3 regions of the Streptomyces sp. GL_141 genome follow, and region 2 is predicted to be linked to each of the others. Evidence: riboswitches for the same ligand, from Rfam matches in the RefSeq annotation. Region 2 holds a riboswitch; each other region holds the start of a gene.

Region 1 (4,640 bases), 6.5 Mb from region 2:
ACCCCTGCTGAGCCTCCTCCTGTCCGCCTTCCTCCTCGCGGGCGTCTGCGCCGCGACGGGCATCGTCTGGGACCCCCGCACCGTCGCCGACGCGCAGGCCGGCCCGGCGCCGGGCCCGGGCGGCCTCCTGCCCGCTCCCGGCGGCGACGGCCCCGCGCCCGCCGCCTCCGGCCCCGCCGCCACCGGACCGGTCACGACCGCCCCGCAGAGCCCCGGCGGGCAGCCCCCGGACCCGAAGGCCCAGGGGTCCGCCGCGGACGGCGCGCCCCGCCCCGCCGGAGCCCTGCCCTTCGACCTGCCGCAGCCGGCCGTGCTGCGCTCCGGCGCCGCCGGCAAGAAGCTGGTCTTCGCCCACTACTTCACCCCGTACCCGCTCTCCCTGGACAACGTCGGCGCCGACGCCGACTACTACACCCGCAACTACCTGAAGCCGGACGGCGAGAACGGCAAGCACGAGCGCTACGGCGGACTGCTCCGCGACCGCCCGCTGCCCGTCCCGCCCAAAGCCGGGGACTGGGAGCTCGCCAACCTCCAGCAGGAGGTCCGCACGGCCCGCGCCGCGGGCATCGACGGATTCACCCTCGACCTGCTCTCCCTGACCGGGAAGAACCGCGAACGCTCCCACCTCCTGATGGAGGCCGCCCGTTCGGTGGATCCGGGCTTCAAGGTCATGCTGATGCCGGACATGACCTCCCTGGGCACCGACGACCCGGCCGTGCTCGCCGACCTCCTCGCGGAGCTCGGCAAGGCCCCGGCCGCCCACCGGCTCCCCGACGGCCGGCTGGTCGTCTCGCCGTTCAAGGCCGAGGAGAAGAGCGTCGCCTGGTGGACCGGGGTCATGGACGTCCTGAAGAACCGGCACGGCATCCGCACCGCCTTCGTCCCGCTCTTCCTCGACTTCGGCGCGCACAGCGCCGAGTTCGAGCCCATCAGCCACGGATTCTCCGAGTGGGGCAGCCGCAGCTACGTCGGCCAGGAGAGCTCCACGCGCGACGTCCGGCGCGCCCACGCCGCGGGCAAGATCTGGATGCAGCCCGTATCGGTCCAGGACGCCCGCCCCAACCAGGGCATCTACGACGAGGCGGGCAACACCGCGACCCTGCGCGCCACATGGAACCGCGCGATCGAGGACGGGGCCGACTGGGTCCAGCTCACCACGTGGAACGACTACAGCGAGGGCAGCCAGTTCGCGCCCTCGCTGCACAACGGCCATGCCTACCTGGACCTTTCCTCGTACTACCTCACCCGGTTCAAGACGGGCGGCTGGCCGAAGATCGTCCGCGACACGCTGTACCTGAGCTCGCGCACCCAGTTCGCCGCCGCGGACCCGAGCGGCGGCCAGTCCCTCGTGATGTCGCTGCGGGGCGGCAGCGCCGCGGCCCGGGACGCGGTGGAGGTGCTGAGCTTCCTGACCGCGCCCGCGAGCATCCGTACGGCCGTGGGGGCGGCCGAGGACGCGCACGCGGCCCCGGCCGGGGTCCACTCCGAGCTGCTGCCCCTGGCTCCGGGCGCCGGCTCGGCGTCCGTGGTGCGGGGCGGCAAGGCCGGAGCCCGGGTGGAACTGCCCTACCGGGTGGACCGCACGGTGGAGGTGCAGGACCTCCAGTACTACGCCGCCACCAGCGGCCGGAGCTGAGCCCGCAGGGCTCCGGCGTAGGTCCGCAGGGCGCCGGCGCGGGTCCGCAGGGGCCGAAGTCCCTTGCCCCGGGACCTTTGTCACCCCATATGTAGTGGTGGCATGCCGCTGTCACATCTATATGTAGTGTTGGCTCTGCCGGTTCGGCGGGGCTCCCTTCCCCCGACCGAGGCAACAGGGAACCCGGTGGGAATCCGGGACTGCCCCGCAACGGTGAGTCCGCCACGGCGGACGAGTCCGACACCTGCCGGCACGGGCCCTCAAGAGCGCCCGCCATTCTTCCGTGCCGAGCCTCGTGGGAGGGCTGCCGTGACTGCTGTCATCAATGCCGTAGAGACCGTGACCGAATACCTGGACCGCCGGGACTGGCGGGTGAACGCCAACGCCAACCAGGGCTATTCGCTCGGCGGACTCATCCTCAACGCCGCGGGCAAGGTCACCGCGAACTACTGGCTGGAACAGGTCTATCCCGCCGCCGTGGCCCGTGCCCACCGCGAGGGCGACCTCCACATCCACGACCTGGACATGCTCTCCGGCTACTGCGCCGGCTGGTCCCTGCGCACCCTGCTCACCGAGGGCTTCAACGGGGTCCCCGGCCAGATCGACTCCGCCCCGCCCAAACACCTGTCCTCGGCCGTCGGCCAGATCGTGAACTTCCTCGGCACCCTGCAGAACGAATGGGCGGGCGCCCAGGCCTTCTCCTCCTTCGACACCTGTCTCGCCCCGTACGTCCGCCTCGACAGGCTCACGTACGACCAGGTCAGGCAGTGCGTCCAGGAGCTCGTGCACAACCTCAACGTGCCCTCGCGCTGGGGCACGCAGACCCCCTTCACCAACCTCACCTTCGACTGGACCTGCCCCGAGGACCTGCGCGAACAGATCCCCGTGGTCGCGGGGGAGGAGACCGGTTTCACCTACGGCGAGCTCCAGGCCGAGATGGACATGATCAACCGGGCGTACATCGAGGTCATGACGGAAGGCGACGCCACCGGGCGGGTGTTCACCTTCCCCATCCCGACCTACAACATCACCCGCGACTTCCCCTGGGAGAGCGAGAACGCCGAGCGGCTCTTCGCGATGACCGCCAAGTACGGGCTCCCGTACTTCCAGAACTTCATCAACTCCGAGCTCGAACCCCACATGATCCGCTCCATGTGCTGCCGGCTCCAGCTCGATCTGACCGAGCTGCGGGCGCGCGGCAACGGCCTCTTCGGCAGCGCCGAGCAGACCGGCTCCCTCGGTGTGGTCACCCTCAACTGCGCCCGGCTCGGGCACCTTTACGCGGGCGACGAGCCGGGTCTGCTGGCCGGGATGGACCGGCTGTGCGAGCTCGCCCGGGACAGCCTCGAACTCAAGCGGATCACCGTCCAGGACCTGATCGACGGCGGTCTCTTCCCGTACACCAAGCGGTACTTGGGCACCCTGCGCAACCACTTCTCCACCATCGGGGTCAACGGCGTCAACGAGATGATCCGCAACTTCAGCGCGGACGCCCACGACATCACCACCCCCGAGGGCCACGCCCTCGCGGTCCGCCTCCTGGACCGGGTCCGGGCCCGGATGGTGGACTTCCAGGAGAGCACCGGCCACCTGTACAACCTGGAGGCCACCCCCGCCGAGGGCACGACGTACCGCTTCGCGAAGGAGGACCGGGCCCGCTTCCCCGGCATCCTCCAGGCCGGCACCGACGCCAACCCGTACTACACCAACTCCTCCCAGCTGCCCGTCGGCTGGACCGACGACCCCTTCGAGGCGCTGGAGCGCCAGGACGAACTGCAGGGCAAGTACACGGGCGGCACCGTCCTGCACCTGTACACCCCCGAGCGGATCCCGACGGCGGAGGCCTGCCGCGAACTGGTCCGGCGCTCGCTGGAGACCTTCCGGATCCCGTACCTGACGGTGACCCCCACCTTCTCCATCTGCGCGGACCACGGCTACCTGGAGGGGGAGCGGCCCCACTGCCCCACGTGCGGGGCGCCGTGCGAGATCTGGACCCGGGTCATGGGCTACCACCGCCCGGTGTCCTCCTTCAACATCGGCAAGAAGGGCGAACACGCCGAGCGCGTCCACTTCAAGGCGGCGGTGTGACGACCGCGGCGCCGGGCGCGGCCACCCCCGGAGAGGTCACCCCCGGCGAGGTCATCCGCATCGGCGGCTGGTCCCGGCTGTCCACCTGCGACTGGCCCGGCCGGCTGGTCACCACCGTCTTCTGCCAGGGCTGCCCCTGGCGGTGCGGTTACTGCCACAACCCCGGCCTGCTGCCCGCCCGGGCCCCCGCCGCCGTCTCCTGGGACGAGGTGCTCGGCCACCTCGCCCGCCGGACGGGGCTGCTCGACGGGATCGTCTTCTCGGGCGGTGAACCGCTGCTCCAGCGCGGTCTGCCCCAAGCCGTACGGGAGGCCCGCGCGCTGGGCATGGAGGTCGGCCTCCACACCGGGGGAGCCTTCCCCCGGCGCCTGGCCCGGCTGCTGGACGCGGGCCTGCTGGACTGGGTCGGCTTCGACGTCAAGGCCCCGCCCGGCCGCTACGAACGGGTCACCGGCATCGGCCACGCGGCCGCCTCGGCGGAGCGCAGCCTGCGCCTCCTGCTCGCCTCGGGGGTGCCCCACCAGCTCCGCACCACGGTGGACCCGGCCCTCCTGGACCCGCCCGCCATGGCCGACCTGGACGCCTGGCTCGCCGAACTGGGCGGAACCCCGACGCACCGCCAGACCGTACGCCCTCGGGCGGCCTAGGCGGTCTCGGCCGGCTCCGGCCCGGCCGCCCGCGCGGGGGCGAACTCCGGCTGGTCCAGGAGCCGGAGCCAGCTGCCGTCGCTCTGGCGGCGGACCACCTGGGCGCGGGCGCCCGTGCCGTCGCTCGGCGGAGTCGAGGTCAGCGCGATCCCGTCGCTGACCAGCGTCGGCAGCGGCGGCTCGGGCTCGAACCGGGGCCGCCGCTCCAGGACCCGCTGCCACAGGGCCCGGATGGCCTCCCGCCCCACCGTCAGCTCCCCGGGCGGGAA
Region 2 (4,640 bases):
GGTCCGGTCGAAGACCCGCTGGGCCGCCCGTAGCCGGTCGGGGAGACGGGCGAGCAGTGCGGGATCCAGCCGGACCGGGGGAGTGTCGTGGATCGGCCAGCGGGCCGTCGTGCGGACGGCGTCCAGGCTCGCCTTGCCGCACAGGCCGCAGGACGAGGTCGTGTACACGTTGCGTTCGAGCGTGATCTCGGGCAGCACCAGGCCGGGAGCCGTCCGCACGTCGACGATGTTGTACGTGTTGGCTCCGCCGGCCGTGGCTCCCGCGCAGTACAGGATGTTCCGCAGCTCCTCGGCGCTGCCCAGCACCCCTTCGCTGACGAGGAATCCCGCCGCCAGGGCGAAGTCGTCGCCCGGAGTGCGCATCGTGATGGCCAGGGGCCTGCCGTTGAGCCGGATCTCCATGGGCTCCTCGGCGACGAGGGTGTCGGGCCGGGTGGAGACCGCGCCCTCCCGGATGCGGAGCACCTTGCGTCGTTCCGTGACCCGTCCCACGGCGATCACGCCGTCCGCAGCGCGAGCAGGTCCGAGATGGCGTGGACGGTCCGGAGCGTCTGCACGGGAACCCCGGTGATCTCCGCCAGCTCCACCACGGCCGCCAGCAGCACGTCGAGTTCGAGCGGCTTGCCGCGCTCCAGGTCCTGGAGCGTGGAGGTCCGGTGGTCGCCGACGCGTTCCGCGCCGGCCAGCCGGCGTTCGATGGAGACCCCGACCTTGCAGCCGAGGGCCTCGGCGACCGCGAGGGTCTCCGTCATCATGACCTCGATGACCTTGCGCGTGCCGCCGTGCAGGCACATCTCCCGCATCGTGGCCCGGGACAGCGCACTGATCGGGTTGAAGGAGATGTTGCCGAGCAGCTTGACCCAGATGTCGTTGCGCAGGTCCTGTTCGACCGGGCACTTGAGGCCGCCCTCCTGCATGGCCTCGCTGAACGCGAGGCAGCGCTCGGAGAGGGACCGGTCGGGCTCGCCGATGGAGAAGCGGGTGCCTTCGAGGTGGCGCACGACCCCCGGACCCGCCAGCTCCGTCGCCGCGTAGACCACGCAGCCGATGGCCCGTTCGGGCGCGAGGACGGCGCTGACCGCGCCGCCGGGATCCACGCTCTCGATGCGGTGGCCCTCGTGCGGTCCGCCGTGCCGGTGGAAGTACCACCAGGGGATGCCGTTCTGGGCGGCGATCACGGCGGTGCCCTCGTGCAGCAGCGGCTCGATGAGCGGCCCGCACGCCGCGTACGAGTTGGCCTTGAGGCCGAGGAAGACGTAGTCGACCGGACCGATCCCGGCCGGGTCGTCGGTGGCGTGGGCACGGGCGGTGAAGTCTCCGCGGGGGCTGAGCACCCGGACCCCGTGCTCCCTCATGGCCGCCAGATGGGGTCCGCGGGCGACGAGGTGCACATCGGCGCCCGCCCGGTGCAGCGCGGCACCGACGTAGGCGCCGATCGCACCGGCGCCCAGAACTGCGACTTTCACCATGTGGCACTCCGTTCGGTCGAGGGTACCGAGGAACTGCCGAACGTTGTCGACGAAATATTGTCTACAGGATGGAATCCTGGTCGGCAAGGGCTGACGCAGGCCGGGGGAGGGGGAGTTGGCCGTCCGGGTGGTCGGCGCGGTGCGCCGTAGACTGTAGGCGAAAGACAATCCATCATGGGGTTTCGCTACGCAGCCGACGGCGCTGCCCAGGAGGGGACCGCGATGTTGTCGACAGGACTGCCGCAGGGGGCGGTGCCCAAACTCGAACGGCCCGGCCCGCTGCGTGACCGCGTCTACGGGGCCCTGCTGGAGCTCATCACCACCCGCGCCCTCCAGCCCGGGCAGCACCTCGTCGAGAGCGAACTCGCCGGACACCTCGGGGTGTCCCGGCAGCCGGTACGGGAGGCGCTGCAGCGTCTGAGCACCGAGGGATGGGTCGATCTGCGGCCCGCCCAGGGGGCGTTCGTGCACGAGCCGACCGAGGAGGAGGCGGACCAGCTCCTCACGGTCCGCACGCTCCTGGAGGCCGAAGCCGCCCGGCTGGCCGCCGCCCACGCCGGCGCCGAGGCCGTCGCCGCGCTCGAAGAGCTGTGCGCGCAGGGGGAGCGGGCCGTCGCCGCGGACGACGTGGACACCGCGGTCAGGGCGAACGCCCGGCTCCACGCGAAGATCATGGAGCTCGCGGGCAACGCCGTCCTCGCCGAGCTGGCCGCGCAGGTGGACCGGCGCGTCCGCTGGTACTACACCCCCGTCGCCCGCCAGCGGGGCCACCAGTCCTGGGTGGAGCACCGCGAGCTGATCGCGGCGATCGCGAACCGTGACGGGCAGGCCGCGACGGCGATCATGCGCGCGCACACGGAACACACCCGCAAGACGTACCACGAGCGGGACAAGTAGCCGGTCACGGCGGGGAGGTCCCCTCCCGTGTCCCATTTCACCATCCGACATGTGGGAAGGCGCGCCCGTTCCCCGGCCGCCCGCCCTACTGTGGGCCTCGCAGCTGGTTCGCCCCCGTCCGCCAGGCGGGACGCGTCGTAAGAGGGAACCCGGTGGGAATCCGGGACTGCCCCGCAGCGGTGAGCGGGAACGACCGCCGTCATACGCACTGGGACCTGAACCGGTCCTGGGAAGCGACGGCCATTAGGTGCCCGCCGGGAGACCGGCAGGCGAGCCCGCGAGTCCGAAGACCTGCCCGTTGCCCGTGAGCGATCGACCGCGCACGGTTTCCCGGTGACCTCGTGGGCGGGTCGGCGTGCACCTCAGGCGGACCCTCCCGTCGCGTACCCCAGCCGTACGCGACCCCGGCGGTCCGCCCGTTCCGGCACCCTTCGCCTCCGCGACCCGTCACCGGGTTCATGGAGACACGCTCGCGAAGGAGAGTTCCGTGACCACCGAGTCCGCAGCCGCGCCCGTACGGGCCACCGTGTACGGCTACCCCCGCCAGGGACAGAACCGCGAACTGAAGAAGGCGGTCGAGGGCTACTGGAAGGGCCGCGTCAGCGCCGAAGCCCTCCGGGAGACCGCCCGCGACCTGCGCCGGACCAACTGGGCCCAGCTCGCCGGGGCCGGCATCACCGAGGTTCCGACCGGCGACTTCTCGTACTACGACCACGTCCTGGACACCACGGTCATGGTCGGCGCGATCCCCGACCGCCACCGGGCCGCCGTCGCGGAGGACGCCCTGGACGGCTACTTCGCGATGGCGCGCGGCACCCAGGACGTGGCCCCGCTCGAGATGACCAAGTGGTTCGACACGAACTACCACTACCTGGTCCCCGAACTCGGACCCGACACCGTCTTCACCGCCGAATCCGCCCGACAGGTCGCGGAGTTGAAGGAGGCCCTGGCCCTCGGTCACACCGCCCGCCCGGTCCTGGTCGGACCGGTGACCTACCTCCTCCTCGCCAAGCCCGCACCCGGCGTGGCCCCCGGCTTCGAGCCGCTCGCCCTGCTCGACCGGCTGCTGCCCGTCTACGCCCAGGTCCTCGCGGACCTGCGCGCGGCGGGCGCCGCATGGGTCCAGCTCGACGAACCGGCCCTGGTCCAGGACCGCACCCCGGCCGAACTGAACGCGGCGGCCCGCGCCTACCGCGAGCTCGGCGGCCTCACCGAGCGCCCCAAGCTGCTCGTCGCCTCCTACTTCGACCGGCTCGGTGACGCCCTGCCCGTCCTGGCGAAGGCACCCGTGGAGGGGCTCGCCCTCGACTTCACCGACCGGGCCGCAGCCAACCTCGACGACCTCGCCGCCGTCGGCGGCCTCCCCGGCAAGCGCCTGGTCGCCGGCGTGGTCAACGGCCGCAACATCTGGATCAACGACTACCAGAAGTCGCTGACTACCCTCGGCACCCTCCTCGGCCTCGCCGACCGGGTCGACGTGGCCGCGTCCTGCTCCCTGTTGCACGTCCCGATCGACGCCGACGCCGAGCGGGACACCGACCCGCAGATCCGGCGCTGGCTCGCCTTCGCCCGCCAGAAGACCACCGAGATCAGCACACTGGCCCGCGGACTGGCCCGGGGCACCGACGCGATCGCGGCCGAACTCGCCGCGAACCGGGCCGGCCTGGCCTCCCGCACCGCCTCCCGCATCACCCACGACCCGGCCGTCCGCGCCCGCACCGCGGCGATCACCGAGGCCGACGGCCACCGCGCCCAGTCCTACGCCGAACGGGCCGCCGCCCAGCGCGCCCACCTCGGCCTGCCGCTGCTCCCCACCACCACCATCGGCTCCTTCCCGCAGACCACGGACCTGCGCACGGCCCGCGCCGACCTGCGCGCCGGACGCATCGACACGGCGGCCTACGAGGACCGCATCCGCGCAGAGATCCGGGAGGTCCTCTCCTTCCAGGAGAAGACGGGCCTCGACGTGCTCGTGCACGGGGAGCCCGAACGGAGCGACATGGTGCAGTACTTCGCCGAGCAGCTCACGGGCTACCTCGCCACCCAGCACGGCTGGGTCCAGTCCTACGGCACCCGTTACGTCCGCCCGCCCGTGCTCGCCGGGGACGTCTCCCGTCCCGACCCGATGACCGTCCGCTGGACCACGTACGCGCAGGCGCAGACGGCCAAGCCGGTCAAGGGCATGCTCACCGGCCCGGTCACCATGCTCGCCTGGTCCTTCGTACGCGACGACCAGCCCCTCGGCGAGACCGCGCGCCAGGTCGGACTCGCCCT
Region 3 (4,640 bases), 5.0 Mb from region 2:
GACCGCCAGGTCCACGTCGTGGGTGGCCATGACCACCGTCGTGCCGGAGGCCCGCAGTCCCGCGAGGACGCCGAGCAGCCGCTCCTGGCCGTCCGGGTCGAGGCCCGCCGTCGGCTCGTCCAGGATCAGCACCCGCGGAGCCATCGCGACCGCCCCCGCGATCGCCGCGCGCTTGCGCTGGCCGTAGGAGAGCAGGTGGGTGGGGCGGTCCCGCAGGTGCGTGATGTCCAGGGCGGCGAGGGCCGAGTCCACGCGGGCGCGGACCTCCGGAGCGGGGAGCCCCTGGTTCATCGGGCCGAAGGACACGTCCTGTTCGACCGAGGCCGCGAACAGCTGGTCGTCGGGGTCCTGCACCACCAGCTGGACGGACGTGCGCAGCCGGGTCAGTCCGGCCCGGTCGTACGAGACCTCCGTGCCGTCCAGCCACAGCGATCCCGCGCCGGGCCGCAGGCCGCCGCTCAGCAGCCGCATCAGCGTGGTCTTGCCGCTGCCGTTGCGGCCCAGCAGGGCCAGCGCCCGGCCCGGCGTGATGGCGAAGTCGACGCCGGTCAGGACGGCCGGGCCGTCCTCGTAGGCGTAGCCCGCGTCGGACAGTTCGATCAGGGGGGTCGCCACCGGGTTCACAAGGAGAGCCCCTTCAGGGTGAGGGTCAGGGTGATCAGGGCCGCCAGCAGGGCGCCGGTGGCCGTCAGGAAGCGCCACGACAGGGCCGCCTCCGGTACGAGGACCCGCAGCGCGCCGTCGTAGCCGCGTCCGGCCAGACCCGCCTGGAGCTTGGCCGCGCGGTCGAAGGCCCGTACGAAGGAGGTGGCGGCGAGCCCGGCCAGGGAGCGCCACACCGCCGCCCGGCTGGTGTGCCCGAGCCGGGCCGCCTGGGCCCGGCGGACCTGCGCCATGGAGTCGAGCAGCAGGAAGCCGATCCGGTACATGACCAGGGCCACGTCCACCACGGGGGCCGGCACCCCGGCCCGCACCAGCCGGGGCAGTACGTCGGAGACCGGGGTGGTGAAGGCGAACAGCAGCAGCCCGAGCGAGGCAGCCGAGGTGCGCAGCAGCAGTTCGGCGGCGAGCCGGGGGCCGTCGGGGGCCAGGGACACCGGCCCCGCCGGGCCGCCGACCGCGAACAGCAGGGGCAGCGCCCCGGTGAAGCAGAAGCCGAGCGGGATCCGGAAGGCCCGCCAGAGCTGCCGGCCGGCCACCCCGGCCGGGCCGAGCAGCACGGCGAGGGTGGCGGCGGCCACCAGCGGCCCGCCCGGCCAGGGCGGCAGGCACACGGCGGTGACCGTCAGCCCGATTCCGAGCAGGGCCTTCTCCAGCGGGTGCCTGCCGCGCCAGCGACTGCCGTGCGCGGCCACGTCGATCGGCAGCACCGCCTACGCCTCCGGGGCGGTGGCGGCAGCGGCGGCGGCCGCCCCCTGGCGGCGGCCCTTGCGGACGCCGAAGTAATACGCGAGCACGCCCGCTCCCAGCGCCGCCTGCAAGGCGAACAGCGCGGACTCGATCTCGGCCGAAGGGGGTTCGTAGAGAGGGGAGAACCAGGGCTCGTAGTCCGGCTTCAGCTCGGTGATCGCCGCCTCGGCCTGCGCGTCGGCGCCCGCGAAGGGCTCCTCCTTGCCCTCGCCCAGCCCGAGGGCGATCGGCAGGACGGCCAGCGCCGCCACCAGGAGCAGCAGCAGGGTGTTGATCTTGGCGTTCTTCGACATGCCGCTCATCAGGCCGCCGCCTTCTCTCCGGTACGGGTGGCCGTCAGCTTCGCGACGCCCAGCCGGACCAGGTCCGACTTGCTCGACGCCATCAGCAGCCGCATCACGAGGACGGTCAGCAGCCCCTCGCTCACGGCCAGCGGGATCTGCGTGACCGCGAAGATCCCCCCGAACTTCGCGAGCGAGCCCGCGAATCCGGAGGCCGGGTCGGGGAAGGCGAGGGCGAGCTGCACGCTGGTGACGCAGTAGGTGACCAGGTCGGCGAAGAAGGCGCCGAAGAACACGGTGACCATCAGCGGGAGAGCGAACTTCCGCAGCAGCCGGTAGACGGCGTAGCCCGCCCACGGGCCGGCGATGGCCATCGAGAAGACGTTGGCGCCGAGGGTGGTGAGCCCGCCGTGCGCCAGCAGCAGGGCCTGGAACAGCAGGGTGATCGTGCCGAGCACCGCCATGATCGGCGGCCGGAACAGGATCGCCCCGAGTCCGGTGCCCGTGGGATGCGAGCAACTGCCCGTGACGGAAGGGATCTTCAGGGCGGACAGGACGAAGGTGAAGGCCCCGGAGGCGCCGAGCAGCAGCGTGCTCTCCGGGTTGGCCTTCACCTCGCGGGTGAGCGCGCGGACGCCGTGGACGACGAAGGGGGCGGACACGGCGCCCCAGGCGACCGCGTGCAAAGGGGGTAGGAACCCCTCGGCTATATGCATGAGTAGGGAGACCTCTCCAGCACCTCGTGGATGGACAACGCGCCCCGGCCGGTCTCCTGGCTCACGGGTTGACGTCCATGCTCCGCCTTCCCGGGCAGCGCGGAACCTCCCGCGCAGCCCAGTGGCTTTCCCGCAGGAGTGGAGCCGGACTTCCCGATCACAGTGGCGAGGGCCGCACCGGTTTCCCACCGGTTTCCCGAACACCAAGGCCCGCTGACCCTAGTCGGCCGCACGGACCGGTAACAACCCGCCCCAATCACGCCGGGCGGTGACCGGATTCCGCTTGTGCGTCACGCCACGTGCCCGTGCTGTCGCTGTCCGCCCCAATGTCCCCGCCTGAAAGGGGAGTTCCGGATGTCCGTGGCCGCCGGAGAACGGCCGCCACACGTCGCCGCCCTGTTCCGGCCGGGCTGCTTCCCGCGGACGGTCCGGGGCCCCCGCCCCCGGGGTGCGCCCGGACGGGTGCGGCCCGGTGGCGGGCCCGCCGGGCCCCGGTGAGGCTGGACGCGTGGCTACCGATCCCGCGCACGACCTCGACCACTCCGACCTGACCGCCGTGCACGTCAACTGCACGCTCAAGCGATCGCCCGAGCCCGGCGACACCGAGGGCCTGATCGACAAGAGCCGTGCGGCGATGGGAGGAGCACGACGATGACCGACAACGCCATGTCTCATGACGACCTGCGTGCCGTGGTGATCAACTGCACCCTCAAGCGGTCGCCGGAACGAAGCCACACGCAGGGCCTGATCGACATCAGCACCGGCATCATGCAGCGTCAGGGTGTCCAGGTCGAGGTACTCCGGGCAGTGGACCTCGACATCGCGACCGGCGTCTGGCCGGACATGACGGAGCACGGCTGGGAGACCGACGAGTGGCCGGTCATTTACTCGAAAGTCATGGCCGCAGACATCCTCACGCTGGCTGGGCCCGTATGGCTGGGTGACAACTCCTCGGTCATGAAGAAGGTGATCGAGCGCCTGTACGCCTGCTCGTCGATCCTCAACGAGCTCGGCCAGTACGCCTACTACGGTCGCGTGGGCGGCTGCCTGATCACCGGCAACGAGGACGGCGCCAAGCACTGCGCGATGAACGTCCTGTACAGCCTCCAGCACCTCGGATACGTCATTCCGCCGCAGGCGGACGCGGGCTGGGTCGGCGAGGCCGGCCCGGGCCCGTCGTACCTCGACCCCGGCTCCGGCGGGCCGGACAACGACTTCACGAACCGCAACACGACCTTCATGACCTGGAACCAGCTCCACCTGGCGAGGATGCTCAAGGACACCGGCGGCATCCCCGCCCACGGAAACCAGCGCTCCGAGTGGGACGCCGGCTGCCGCTTCGACTTCGAGAACCCCGAGCACCGCTGAGCTCGGTCCCGTCAGATGAGGTCGCGGTGGCGGCCCACCTTGGTGGAGAAGAGGTAGAGCGGGGGCAGGAGGGCGGCGGCGCAGACGGTCCAGAGCGCGGTACGGGCGCCGAAGTGGGTGGCGAGGAGGCCGGCGGTGAGCGCGCCGAGCGGCAGCGCGCCCCAGGAGACGAAACGGACCGTGGCCATCACGCGGGACAGCAGTTCCGGGGGCGACTGCGTCTGCCGGTAGGTGCGGGTGGTGATCGATCCGATGACGGTGCCGAAGGCGAAGCCGGCGTTGCCCAGGGCGAACCAGTACGCGTCCCCCGCCGACGTGGTCAGCGGGGCGAGCAGGAGCAGCGCGCCGCCGGCCAGATCGGCCAGGATGATGCCCCGCGCGGTGCCGAGGCGCGTGGTCACGCGGACCGCGACGGCGGCGCCGGCGAGCGCGCCGACCCCGTCCATGGCAAGGACGAGACCGAGCTGCATGGAGTCGAGGCCGGCTCCGCGGACCAGGTAGAGGGGGGTGAGGGTGACGAGGGCCGCGCCCAGGAAGTTGGCGGCGGTCGCCCAGATCATGCAGGGGCGCATGACCGGGTGCTTGGTGACGTACCGCCATCCAGCGCGCATCAGCCGCAGCGCGCTCTCGTTGGTGCGGGGCGCGGGGCGGCTCTCGGGGAGGGTGCGCAACAGCACGGCGGAGGCCACGTAGCTGGCGGCGTCCACGACGATCGCGCCGACCGGGCCCGTCACGCCGATCAGGACGCCGCCGAGGGAGGGGCCGCCGGTGTCGGTGACGGCGTGCGTGCCCGACATGACGCTGTTGCGGGCGGCCAGCTGCCGGGCCGGGACGACGGCGGGCAGGAAGGTCGAGTTGCCGATGT

The links. A riboswitch is a leader RNA that binds a small molecule or an ion and turns the genes downstream of it on or off. The one in region 2 is predicted to bind cobalamin.
Region 1: linked by a shared signal. The riboswitch ahead of AC3IX6_RS04270 (ribonucleoside triphosphate reductase) and the one ahead of metE (5-methyltetrahydropteroyltriglutamate--homocysteine S-methyltransferase) in region 2 are both predicted to bind cobalamin.
Region 3: linked by a shared signal. The riboswitch ahead of AC3IX6_RS10530 (energy-coupling factor ABC transporter permease) and the one ahead of metE (5-methyltetrahydropteroyltriglutamate--homocysteine S-methyltransferase) in region 2 are both predicted to bind cobalamin.

Annotation. Positions count from the first base shown of each region.
Region 1 covers NZ_CM174402.1:981,024-985,663, reverse strand. Annotated here, with positions in the region: gene AC3IX6_RS04275 (glycoside hydrolase family 71 protein) at 1-1,636, shown strand, start outside; cobalamin riboswitch at 1,759-1,902, shown strand; gene AC3IX6_RS04270 (ribonucleoside triphosphate reductase) at 1,946-3,724, shown strand; gene AC3IX6_RS04265 (anaerobic ribonucleoside-triphosphate reductase activating protein) at 3,721-4,371, shown strand; gene AC3IX6_RS04260 (YybH family protein) at 4,368-4,640, opposite strand, start outside.
Region 2 covers NZ_CM174402.1:7,478,068-7,482,707, forward strand. Annotated here, with positions in the region: gene fdhD (formate dehydrogenase accessory sulfurtransferase FdhD) at 1-492, opposite strand, end outside; gene AC3IX6_RS33335 (2-dehydropantoate 2-reductase) at 498-1,466, opposite strand; gene AC3IX6_RS33340 (GntR family transcriptional regulator) at 1,692-2,366, shown strand; cobalamin riboswitch at 2,454-2,679, shown strand; gene metE (5-methyltetrahydropteroyltriglutamate--homocysteine S-methyltransferase) at 2,854-4,640, shown strand, end outside.
Region 3 covers NZ_CM174402.1:2,507,292-2,511,931, reverse strand. Annotated here, with positions in the region: gene AC3IX6_RS10545 (energy-coupling factor ABC transporter ATP-binding protein) at 1-615, opposite strand, end outside; gene cbiQ (cobalt ECF transporter T component CbiQ) at 621-1,370, opposite strand; gene AC3IX6_RS10535 (energy-coupling factor ABC transporter substrate-binding protein) at 1,374-1,712, opposite strand; gene AC3IX6_RS10530 (energy-coupling factor ABC transporter permease) at 1,712-2,407, opposite strand; cobalamin riboswitch at 2,437-2,630, opposite strand; gene AC3IX6_RS10525 (hypothetical protein) at 2,916-3,062, shown strand; gene AC3IX6_RS10520 (flavodoxin family protein) at 3,059-3,775, shown strand; gene AC3IX6_RS10515 (MFS transporter) at 3,787-4,640, opposite strand, start outside.